3 regions of the Sinorhizobium garamanticum genome follow, and region 1 is predicted to be linked to each of the others. Evidence: predicted binding sites of a transcription regulator. Region 1 holds the regulator's gene; each other region holds the start of a gene.
The links. Region 1 encodes PhoB, which activates phosphate uptake and scavenging genes when phosphate is short. Its sites were predicted from a motif close to TGTCATNNANCTGTCAT; they were not measured.
Positions count from the first base shown of each region.

Region 1 (3,205 bases):
GAAGATGAGCGATGCAAACTTCAAGATGGTCGGAAAGGACGTATCCGTCTACTACGGCGAGAAGCGCGCTCTCTTCGACGTGAACCTGAATGTTCGCAAGAATACCGTGACGGCGCTGATCGGTCCCTCGGGCTGCGGCAAGTCGACTTTCCTGCGCACGCTCAACCGCATGAACGACACCATCGAAGGCTGCCGCGTAACCGGCAAGATCACGCTCGACCAGTCGGACATCTACGATCCGAGCGTGGACGTGGTCGAACTCAGGGCTCGCGTCGGCATGGTGTTCCAGAAGCCGAACCCGTTCCCGAAATCGATCTACGAGAACATCGCCTACGGCCCGCGCATCCATGGTCTGTCGCGTAACAAGTCCGACCTGGATCAGATCGTCGAGAACAGCCTGGTGAAGGCTGGCTTGTGGAACGAAGTCAAGGATCGGCTGCTAGAGCCGGGCACCGGCCTCTCCGGCGGTCAGCAGCAGCGCCTCTGCATCGCGCGTGCCGTTGCGGTCAGCCCCGAAGTGATCCTGATGGACGAGCCCTGCTCGGCGCTCGATCCGATCGCCACCGCGAAGGTCGAGGAGCTCATTCACGAGCTGCGCGCGAATTTCACGATCGTCATCGTGACCCATTCGATGCAGCAGGCCGCGCGCGTTTCGCAACGCACCGCCATGTTCCACCTCGGCAATCTCGTCGAGGAGAACGACACCGACAAGATGTTCACCAATCCGGATGATCAGCGCACGCAGGACTACATTATGGGTCGGTTCGGCTAAAGCGGTTTCCAACCCTTACGATTGATGAAGGTCCATGCAGAACAGCGCGCGCCTTGAGGAAACGAAAATGACTCATGCACATATAACCTCAGCCTTCGACGAGGAGTTGAAATATCTCGCGCGCCGGATCTCCGAGATGGGCGGGCTTGCCGAGCAGATGGTTGCGGACTCTGTCCGGGCGCTGGTGAACTCGGATCTGGCCCTGGCGCAGAAGGTGATTTCCGACGACGCGATCCTCGACGACGCCGAGCGTCAGATCGGCGAGAAGGCGATCGTCACCATCGCCAAGCGTCAGCCAATGGCGTCGGATCTCCGCGAGATCATGGGGTCGATCCGGATCGCCGCCGATTTGGAGCGCGTCGGCGACCTCGGCAAGAATACCGCCAAACGCGTGATCGCGGTCGCCGGATCCGGCATTCCGCGCAAGCTTGCGCGCGGCTTGGAGCATCTGGCGGAGTTGGCCTTGGTTCAGCTCAAGGAAGTGCTCGACGTCTATGCCTCCCGTTCGCCGGAAAAGGCGAACAGCATCCGCGAGCGCGATGAAGAGATCGACGCGATCTACACGTCGCTTTTCCGCGAACTGCTGACCTATATGATGGAAGATCCGCGCAACATCACGCCGTGCACGCATCTTCTCTTCTGCGCCAAGAACATCGAGCGTATCGGCGACCATGCGACCAACATCGCCGAAACGATCTATTACATGGCGACGGGTGCTCAGCCGCAAGGCGAACGGCCGAAGGACGACACGACGTCGACCCTAGGGTCGGTGACGGACTAGTCCCGCCCGACGTCCGCATGCCTTTGCGCATGCGTTGATCTTATCCCGGCCGTGATTGTCGCGGCCCATACTGTGTCGCGGTTGCATGATGGCGTCCGCGCGTGGGAAGGAGCATGACCGAATGTTGCCGAAGATAGCTGTTGTCGAGGACGAGGAGGCGCTGAGCGTCCTCCTGCGCTACAATCTCGAGGCCGAAGGTTTCGACGTCGATACGATATTGCGTGGAGACGAGGCCGAGATTCGCCTTCAGGAGCGGTTGCCGGATCTCCTGATCCTCGACTGGATGCTGCCCGGAGTGTCCGGCATCGAACTTTGCCGCCGGCTACGGCAGAGGCCGGAAACGGAGCGCCTGCCGATCATCATGCTGACCGCGCGCGGCGAGGAAAGCGAGCGGGTTCGTGGCCTCGCCACCGGCGCCGACGACTATGTCGTCAAGCCGTTCTCGACACCGGAACTGATGGCGAGGGTGAAGGCAATGCTCAGGCGTGCCAAGCCCGAGGTGCTTTCGACGCTGTTGCGCTGCGGCGACATCGAGCTCGATCGCGAGACGCACCGTGTCCACAGGCGCAGCCGCGAAGTCCGGCTCGGACCGACGGAGTTCCGGCTCCTGGAGTTCCTTATGTCCTCGCCAGGGCGCGTCTTCTCCCGTTCACAGCTTCTCGACGGCGTGTGGGGACATGACATCTACGTCGACGAGCGCACCGTGGATGTGCATGTCGGCCGTCTGCGCAAGGCGCTGAACTTCTCGAACATGCCCGATGTCATACGCACCGTGCGCGGCGCCGGCTATTCGCTTGAAAGCTGATAGAGTCTGCGTTTCATAGGCATCAAAAAAAGGGGCGGCACCGCCCCTTTTTCCGTAGCGTTCATGCAAGCGGATCAGCGCATGCGCCGGCGCTCGCCGGAAGGCTGATAGGCGAGCCGCGTGTGATAGCTGCAATAGGGCGAAGCTTCCGGCGACTCGTTGCCGCAGAAATGGAATTCTTCCTTCAAGGGGTCGCCGATCGGCCACTTGCAGGTGCGTTCCGTCAGCTCCGTCAGGCCGAGGCGGCGCGACATCGGAACGACGACGTTCGGTGCGAGTTCGAGGTTCTGCTCCGCGACGAGATCGACTTCGATCTCTTCCTTGAGCACGGTGGCGCCAGCGGTGCGGGTGACGGTGCGGGTTGTGACGCGCGAGGCATAATTCGGCGCGCGGGGCGCAGAGGTTGTGCGCTTCGGGCGGGCGGCATTGGTCGTGCCGCCGGCCTTGGCCCGCCCCGGCAGGCTCAGCCGGTGAACCTTGCCGATGACGGCGTTACGGCTGACACCACCCAATTGTGCCGCGATCTGGCTGGCGCTCAGGCCTTCGGACCACAGCTTCTTCAGTTTCTCCACCCGCTCGTCAGTCCAGTTCATTTCTGCACTCTCCGTTCTCGGCGTTGGATGGCAGAATCCATCACCAAGCTCCGGAAAAACTCCGGAGCTGCAACGCGATAACTCTTTTGGTGACTAGGTCCGCCGCATGCGTCTAGTAATTGAATATTAACCTACTGGCAGGGTGACTCCGTGGCAAGAGTCGCGGGATTCGCGCCGAATCGATTTTGGGGTTTTCCCCAACTTGCTGGCTGGCCGTTGCATTTTTGCAAGCCCCCGCCGGATGTTTTTTCGCA
Region 1 is NZ_CP120373.1:729,955-733,159, reverse strand. Features, by position in the region: gene pstB (phosphate ABC transporter ATP-binding protein PstB) at 1-772, shown strand, start outside; gene phoU (phosphate signaling complex protein PhoU) at 840-1,553, shown strand; gene phoB (phosphate regulon transcriptional regulator PhoB) at 1,675-2,358, shown strand; gene PZN02_RS03520 (GcrA family cell cycle regulator) at 2,433-2,951, opposite strand.

Region 2 (3,205 bases), on a different replicon from region 1:
TGGTAAAAGCGACGCACGGCGGCGAGACGCTGACGATGACCGTCGACGGCGCCGAGACGGTAACGCCGCAAGGCCCCCTGCCCCGCTGGGCCACGCAGAAGCGGCCGGGAGAAAAGGTCACGCTCTCCTTCGGCCTCACCGGCTGGGCCGAGGTCGAAGGCGACGAAGTCTCGATCCGCAATCGTTTCTTCGGCTGGGCGAACTTCCTCTTCGACACGAACTCGCCGTTCTTCGGCAAGCCCTACGGCGAAGTGGTATCGCTGATTATCTCCGGCGAGCGGATCGATCCGGCACGCTCCAACCTTTCGCTTGCCTGGAATAACATTCTCTACAATGCGGAGTGGCAGCATCTCGACGTCTGGACCAAGCTGTTGCAGACGGTTGTCATGGCGTTCGTCGGCACCCTCTTCGCATCGCTGATCGCCTTTCCGCTCTGCTTTCTCGCCGCGCGCAACATCACACCGAACCTTTTCGCCAACCAGCTCGCCAAGCGCTTCTTCGATTTCCTGCGGTCGGTGGACATGTTCATCTGGGCGCTGTTCTTCACGCGCGCCTTTGGCCCCGGGCCGCTTGCCGGCATGTCGGCGATCTTCTTCACCGACACCGGCACACTCGGCAAGCTCTATTCCGAAGCGCTCGAAAACATTGACGACAAGCAGCGCGAAGGCGTGAAATCCGTCGGCGCGACGCCGATCGCGGTACAGCGCTTCGGCGTGCTGCCGCAGGTCCTGCCGGTCTTTGCCAGCCAGGCGCTCTACTTCTGGGAATCGAACACCCGATCGGCGACGATCATCGGCGCCGTCGGTGCCGGCGGCATCGGACTCAAATTGTGGGAGGCGATGCGCACCAACTCCGATTGGGAAAATGTCGCCTATATGGTGCTTTTGATCTTGATGGTTGTCTTCATTTTCGACAGCATCTCAAACGCGTGCCGCTCGCGGCTGATGGGGCGCGGGGCGCATTAGGTCATGAATGTGAATTGGAGCGGGATGCGGGCGGAAAACCGCGCACACTTCTCCTCATCCCGCTCCGACCCGAATTGCGTTTCGCACCGAAGTCATCATGATGTTGTCATGCAAATCGGCTAGCTGCGCATCGCACCCCCCGCGAACATCGACCCGCCGGACGGCGGGCCGGTCGATACAGAAAGTGAGACCCGTGCGTTATGCAATCTACTTCGCGCCGCCGGCCGATGACCGGCTGACGCAGACCGCAGCCCGTTGGCTTGGCCGCGACGCCTTTGTCGATGGAGCACTGAGCTGGACGGAAGTCCCGGCGCTTGGGCGCGAAAATCAGATGGTGTTGACGGCAGATCCGCGCCGATACGGCTTTCACGGTACGCTGAAGGCGCCGTTCGAACTCGCGGAAGGCAAGAGTGAAGCGGATCTGCTGGCGGCCTTCGACGAGTTTGCGGCGGAGATCGAGGCGTTCGACGTGCCGCAGATCGTGTTGCACCAGATCGGCCCCTTTTTCGCACTTGTCCCGGCCGAAGACTGCGCTCCTCTTCGCAACCTGGCGGAACAGGCCGTACGCCGTTTCGAGCCCTTCCGGGCGCCGCTGACCGACGCCGATATCGCTCGCCGCACTCCGGAGAAGCTTGCGCCGCGGCAGCGCGAATATCTTACAACGTGGGGTTACCCTTACGTCTTTGAGGAATTTCTCTTCCACCTGACGCTGACGGGGCCGGTGCCGAAGGAGACGCAAACAGTGATGCGCGAGACGCTGACCGTCGCATTCGAGGCGTTCATTGGCAAGCCGCTCGAGGTTTCGACCATTGCACTTTTCGTCGAGCCTCATCGCGGCGCGCCGTTCACCGTCCATTCCCTGCTGCCGCTTGGCGGCGCATCCCAACGAAAGATCGCATGAGATGAGCAAAGAACAGGTTTTGAGCAACGCCCGCATCGTTCTGGAGGACAGGATCGTCAACGGTTCCGTCCTCATCCGCGACGGCCGGATTGCCGATATTTCGGAAGGGGCAAGCAGCACGGGCGAAGATTTCGAAGGCGACTACCTGCTGCCCGGCCTGATCGAACTTCACACCGATCACCTGGAGGCGCATTACTCGCCGCGCCCGGGCGTGCGCTGGCTGAAGATCGCGGCGATCCAGGCCCACGACGCCCAGGTCGTCACCTCCGGCATTACCACGGTCTTCGACTGTCTGCGTCTGGGTTCGGACGAGGACGGCGGCTTCCAGAAGGGCGAGATGCGAAGCATGGCCGACGCCTTGGCACAGGCCAAGGAGGAGGGGCGCCTGCGCGCCGACCACCTCATCCACCTGCGTTGCGAAGTTTCGACCTCCGACGTCCTCGATCATTACGAGGATTTTCAAGGCGACCCGCAAGTTCGACTCGTCTCGCTGATGGACCATGCGCCGGGACAGCGCCAGTTCCAGACGATGGATCAGTATACGCTCTACTACAAGACGAAGCGCGGCCTTTCGGACGAGGCTTTCGCCGAGTTCGTCGAGCGTCAGCAGGCGCTTTCCGCCCGGTACGCCACACCTCATCGCACGGCGCTGGCAAAGGCCTGCGCTACGCGCGGCATCACCATCGCAAGCCATGACGACGCGACGGTCGAGCATGTCGAGGAATCGATCGGCTACGGCATCCGTCTGGCGGAATTCCCGACGAGCTTCGAGGCGGCGGAAGCCTCGCATCGCGCCGGATTGAGCGTTCTGATGGGCGCGCCGAATATCGTGCGCGGCAAGTCCCATTCCGGCAACATCGCCGCCCGCGACCTCGCCGAGCGCGGCGTGCTCGACGTGCTTTCGTCCGATTATGTCCCCTTCAGCCTCATCCATGCGCCCTTCATTCTGGCTGATGAGGTCGAGGCGATCGGCCTTCCGCAGGCGATCGCCATGGTTACGGCGACGCCGGCGCGCACCGTCGGTCTCGCCGATCGCGGCCGGATCGCCGTCGGGCTGCGCGCCGATATCGCGCGCGTCCACCGCCCGCAGGGAATTCCAGTTGTTCGCTCCGTCTGGCGCGAAGGACGGCGTGTCGCATGACCGCGGTCGGACAGGGGCGTGGAGCGCTCATCGTCGTCGTCGGCCCAAGCGGGGCAGGCAAGGACAGCGTCATGGGCTTCGCCGCACGCCATTTCGCGCATCGTCCGGATATCCTCTTCGTGCGGCGCGTGATCACGCGTCCGTCGGATGCCGGTAGTGAAGTGCATGAAAGCGTCTCGACCGCGGAGTTCGACGACA
Region 2 is NZ_CP120374.1:10,749-13,953, reverse strand. Features, by position in the region: gene phnE (phosphonate ABC transporter, permease protein PhnE) at 1-965, shown strand, start outside; gene PZN02_RS20035 (DUF1045 domain-containing protein) at 1,159-1,866, shown strand; gene PZN02_RS20030 (alpha-D-ribose 1-methylphosphonate 5-triphosphate diphosphatase) at 1,868-3,007, shown strand; gene phnN (phosphonate metabolism protein/1,5-bisphosphokinase (PRPP-forming) PhnN) at 3,004-3,205, shown strand, end outside.
Region 2: a site for PhoB is predicted at 1,059-1,075, ahead of PZN02_RS20035 (DUF1045 domain-containing protein). Genes of this name have one in related genera too.

Region 3 (3,205 bases), on a different replicon from region 1:
TCGATCTTCCCGGACAAGGCCTCGGATTCGTTTCTCCTGCCTGTAAAGGCGGAGGTTCGGCGACGGGAGAAGCTCGCCACCGGGCAAGCGATCCGGATCGCGTTGATGCTGGATCGTGCCTAGATCACGCGATCTTGGGCAGAATATCTGCCCCTCACCCTAACCCCGCGCGCGGGGGGAGGGGACCTGGGCGGCGGAGCATCGCGGCGTGTCCCCTTCGCCCCGCTTGCGGGGAGAAGGCGGCCCGCAGGCCGGATGAGGGGCATTTACGGGCAGGAAGCCGCTCCTAAGTCTCGATCCTGAGCTTCATCCGGTCGGCCGCAAAGCGCGTGCGCGAAAATTCGACCGGCTTGCCATCGAGATCGGCGTTCACCGATTGCGCTTCCATCACGATCGCACCAGGCGACAGCTTCAATAGCGAAAGCTCGTCCGCATCGGCATGCCGCGCGACGAGTTCCGTCGAAACGCGGACATAGTCGTCGAGCCCATGCGCGGCAAAAGCCTTCGTAACGGAGCCGAGACGGGAATATTCCTCGGCCATCCTCAGAAAGCGGTCGGCAGGGTAATAGCTGACCGACGTGGAGAGCGGCCGGCCGTCGCCGCTGCTCACCGTCCTGAGTTCTATGAGCCAGGAGCCAGGCGAAACGGCAAGGGCCGCCGCGATCTCGCCGCTCGCCTGCACTTCCGCATGGCCAAGCAGTCGCGTGCCGATCTCCTTGACCTGCCGGCCAAGCCCTTGCGAAAAGCGGGTGCGTCGCGAGATAGGATAGCTGACCCGATCCTTGCGTTCGATCATGGTGCCTCGCCCCTGGACGGCGCGGACGAGCCCCTCCTCCGCAAGTGCGGCGAGCGCGCTGCGCACCGTGTGTCGGTTGACGCCGAACTCCTGCGCCAGCACCGTTTCCGGCGGCACCATGCCGGTCGCGTCATAATCGCCGTTGCTGATCGAAAGCCGGATGCGGTCGGCGATCTGCCGCCAGAGCGCCACGCCGGTCTGCCGTTCGACGATTTTCTTCAACGCCATCGTCTTCGCCCCATTTTCTCTGCCCCCAATTTTCTCCGGCCCGATTTCCCCGCCCAATGTCACAAGCCTGTCATTTGCGGAGGCTAAGGAAAGGTATAAGCTGTATAGTTGTCTAGATCAATAGACATTTTGGAGTGAACGATGGACGCAATCCAAGAACAGGCGCTGTCGGAGGCCGCCATCCAACGCCGAGAAGGCATGCGGCTTCTCGCCCGCGCCACGCTCGCAGAGCTTGTCAGCGCCTGGGAGGCAATCGCCGACAGGCCGGACGTCGCACCGGTCCGCGGCCCGGAAACGGGTCTCGTCATGGTGCGGGGCCGGATCGGCGGCGGGGGCGACGCCTTCAATCTCGGCGAGGCAACCGTGTCGCGTGCGACGGTCAGGCTCGCCAGCGGTGAGATCGGCCATGGCCAGATGCTCGGCACCGACAGGGAACGCGCCCGCTTCGCCGCGATCTTCGATGCGCTCTTCCAGACCGAGAGGCATCGCCCGGCGGTCGAGGCGCTGCACCGGCTGATCGCCGCGCGCATCAATGCGGAAGACCGCCGCAAGGCGGAAGAGACCGCGGCGACTCGCGTCGACTTCTTCACCATGGTCCGGGGAGACGACTGATGGCCGCACAATCGCAAATCTACGCCGGCGCTTTCGTCGATCCGGTATTCCAGGCGCAATCCGTGTTTCGCGCTCTGATGGATAGCTTCGCTCGTCCAGGCACGGTGACCAGCCTCGCGGCGGTAGCCTCGCCGCCCTCGCCCCTCGGCAAGGCAAGCGGCGCCGTCGCGCTGACGCTCTGCGACCACGATACCCCCGTCTGGCTTTCCCCTGCGCTCATCAAGTCCGCCGTGCCGCGATGGATCGCCTTCCACACCGGTGCGCCGCTGACCGAAACGAAGGATGACGCCCGCTTCGCATTCATCGAGAAAGGCGGCGCCGTGCCGAGTTTCGACCAGTTTGCGCTCGGCACGCAGGAATATCCCGACCGCTCGACGACGCTGGTGATCGAGGTCGAGGCGCTGACCGGAGGCTCGCCGCTTACCGCGAAAGGCCCGGGAATTAAGGACGAAACGATCGTCGCGCCCCAAGGCCTTCCTGATCTCTTCCTCGATTTCTGGACTGACAACAGGGCGATCTTCCCGCGCGGCATCGACCTGATCCTGACGGCGGGCGACGCGGTGCTCTGCCTGCCGCGCACGACCAAACTCTCCGCCAGGGAGGCATAATCATGTACGTAGCCGTCAAGGGCGGGGAAGCCGCCATTGCCAATGCCCACAGCCTGCTGGCCGACCGCCGCCGCGGCGACCGTTCGCTGCCCTCGATCTCCATCGAGCAGGTCGTCGAGCAGCTCGGGCTCGCCGTCGATCGCGTGATGGCCGAGGCCTCGCTTTATGACCGCTCGCTTGCAGCGCTCGCCGTGCGCCAGGCGCGCGGCGACATGATCGAGGCGATCTTCATCCTGCGGGCCTACCGCACGACACTGCCGCGCTTCGGCTATTCCGAGCCGATCGACACGGCGAACATGAAGGTCGAGCGCCGTGTCTCGGCAACCTACAAGGACTTGCCGGGCGGCCAGCTCCTTGGTCCAACCTTCGACTACACCCACCGTCTACTCGACCCTTCGCTGATCGCGGACGAGATGGTCGCTGAGCCGGCGGTCAAGGAGCCAGGCGAGCATGTCATGCGTGTTTCCGACATTCTCGATGGCGAAGGCCTCATCGAGGGCGACGGCCAGATGCCGGAAGGCCACGTGATGGGCGATCTCACGCGGGAGCCGATGGAATTCCCGATGGCGCGGGACCTTCGCCTGCAGGCACTCGCCCGCGGCGACGAAGGCTTTCTGCTGGCGCTCGCCTATTCCACCCAGCGCGGCTACGGCCGCACCCACCCCTTCGTCGGCGAGGTCCGGATCGGCGAGGTCGAGGTCGAGCTTGACCTGCCGGAGCTTGGCTTTGCCGTTTCGCTCGGTGTGATCCGCGTCACCGAATGCCAGATGGTCAACCAGTTCAAGGGCTCGGCCAAGCAACCGCCGCAGTTCACGCGCGGCTATGGCCTCGTCTTCGGACAGAGCGAGCGCAAGGCCATGTCGATGTCGCTCGTCGATCGGGCGCTTCGCACCGACGAGTTCAGCAAGGACATCGTCGCCCCCGCCCAGGATCAGGAATTCGTCATCTCGCACGCCGATAA
Region 3 is NZ_CP120374.1:1,814,283-1,817,487, reverse strand. Features, by position in the region: gene PZN02_RS28325 (DUF1905 domain-containing protein) at 1-123, shown strand, start outside; gene phnF (phosphonate metabolism transcriptional regulator PhnF) at 287-1,024, opposite strand; gene phnG (phosphonate C-P lyase system protein PhnG) at 1,166-1,636, shown strand; gene phnH (phosphonate C-P lyase system protein PhnH) at 1,636-2,244, shown strand; partial or broken gene PZN02_RS28305 (carbon-phosphorus lyase complex subunit) at 2,247-3,205, shown strand, end outside.
Region 3: a site for PhoB is predicted at 1,082-1,098, ahead of phnG (phosphonate C-P lyase system protein PhnG). Genes of this name have one in related genera too.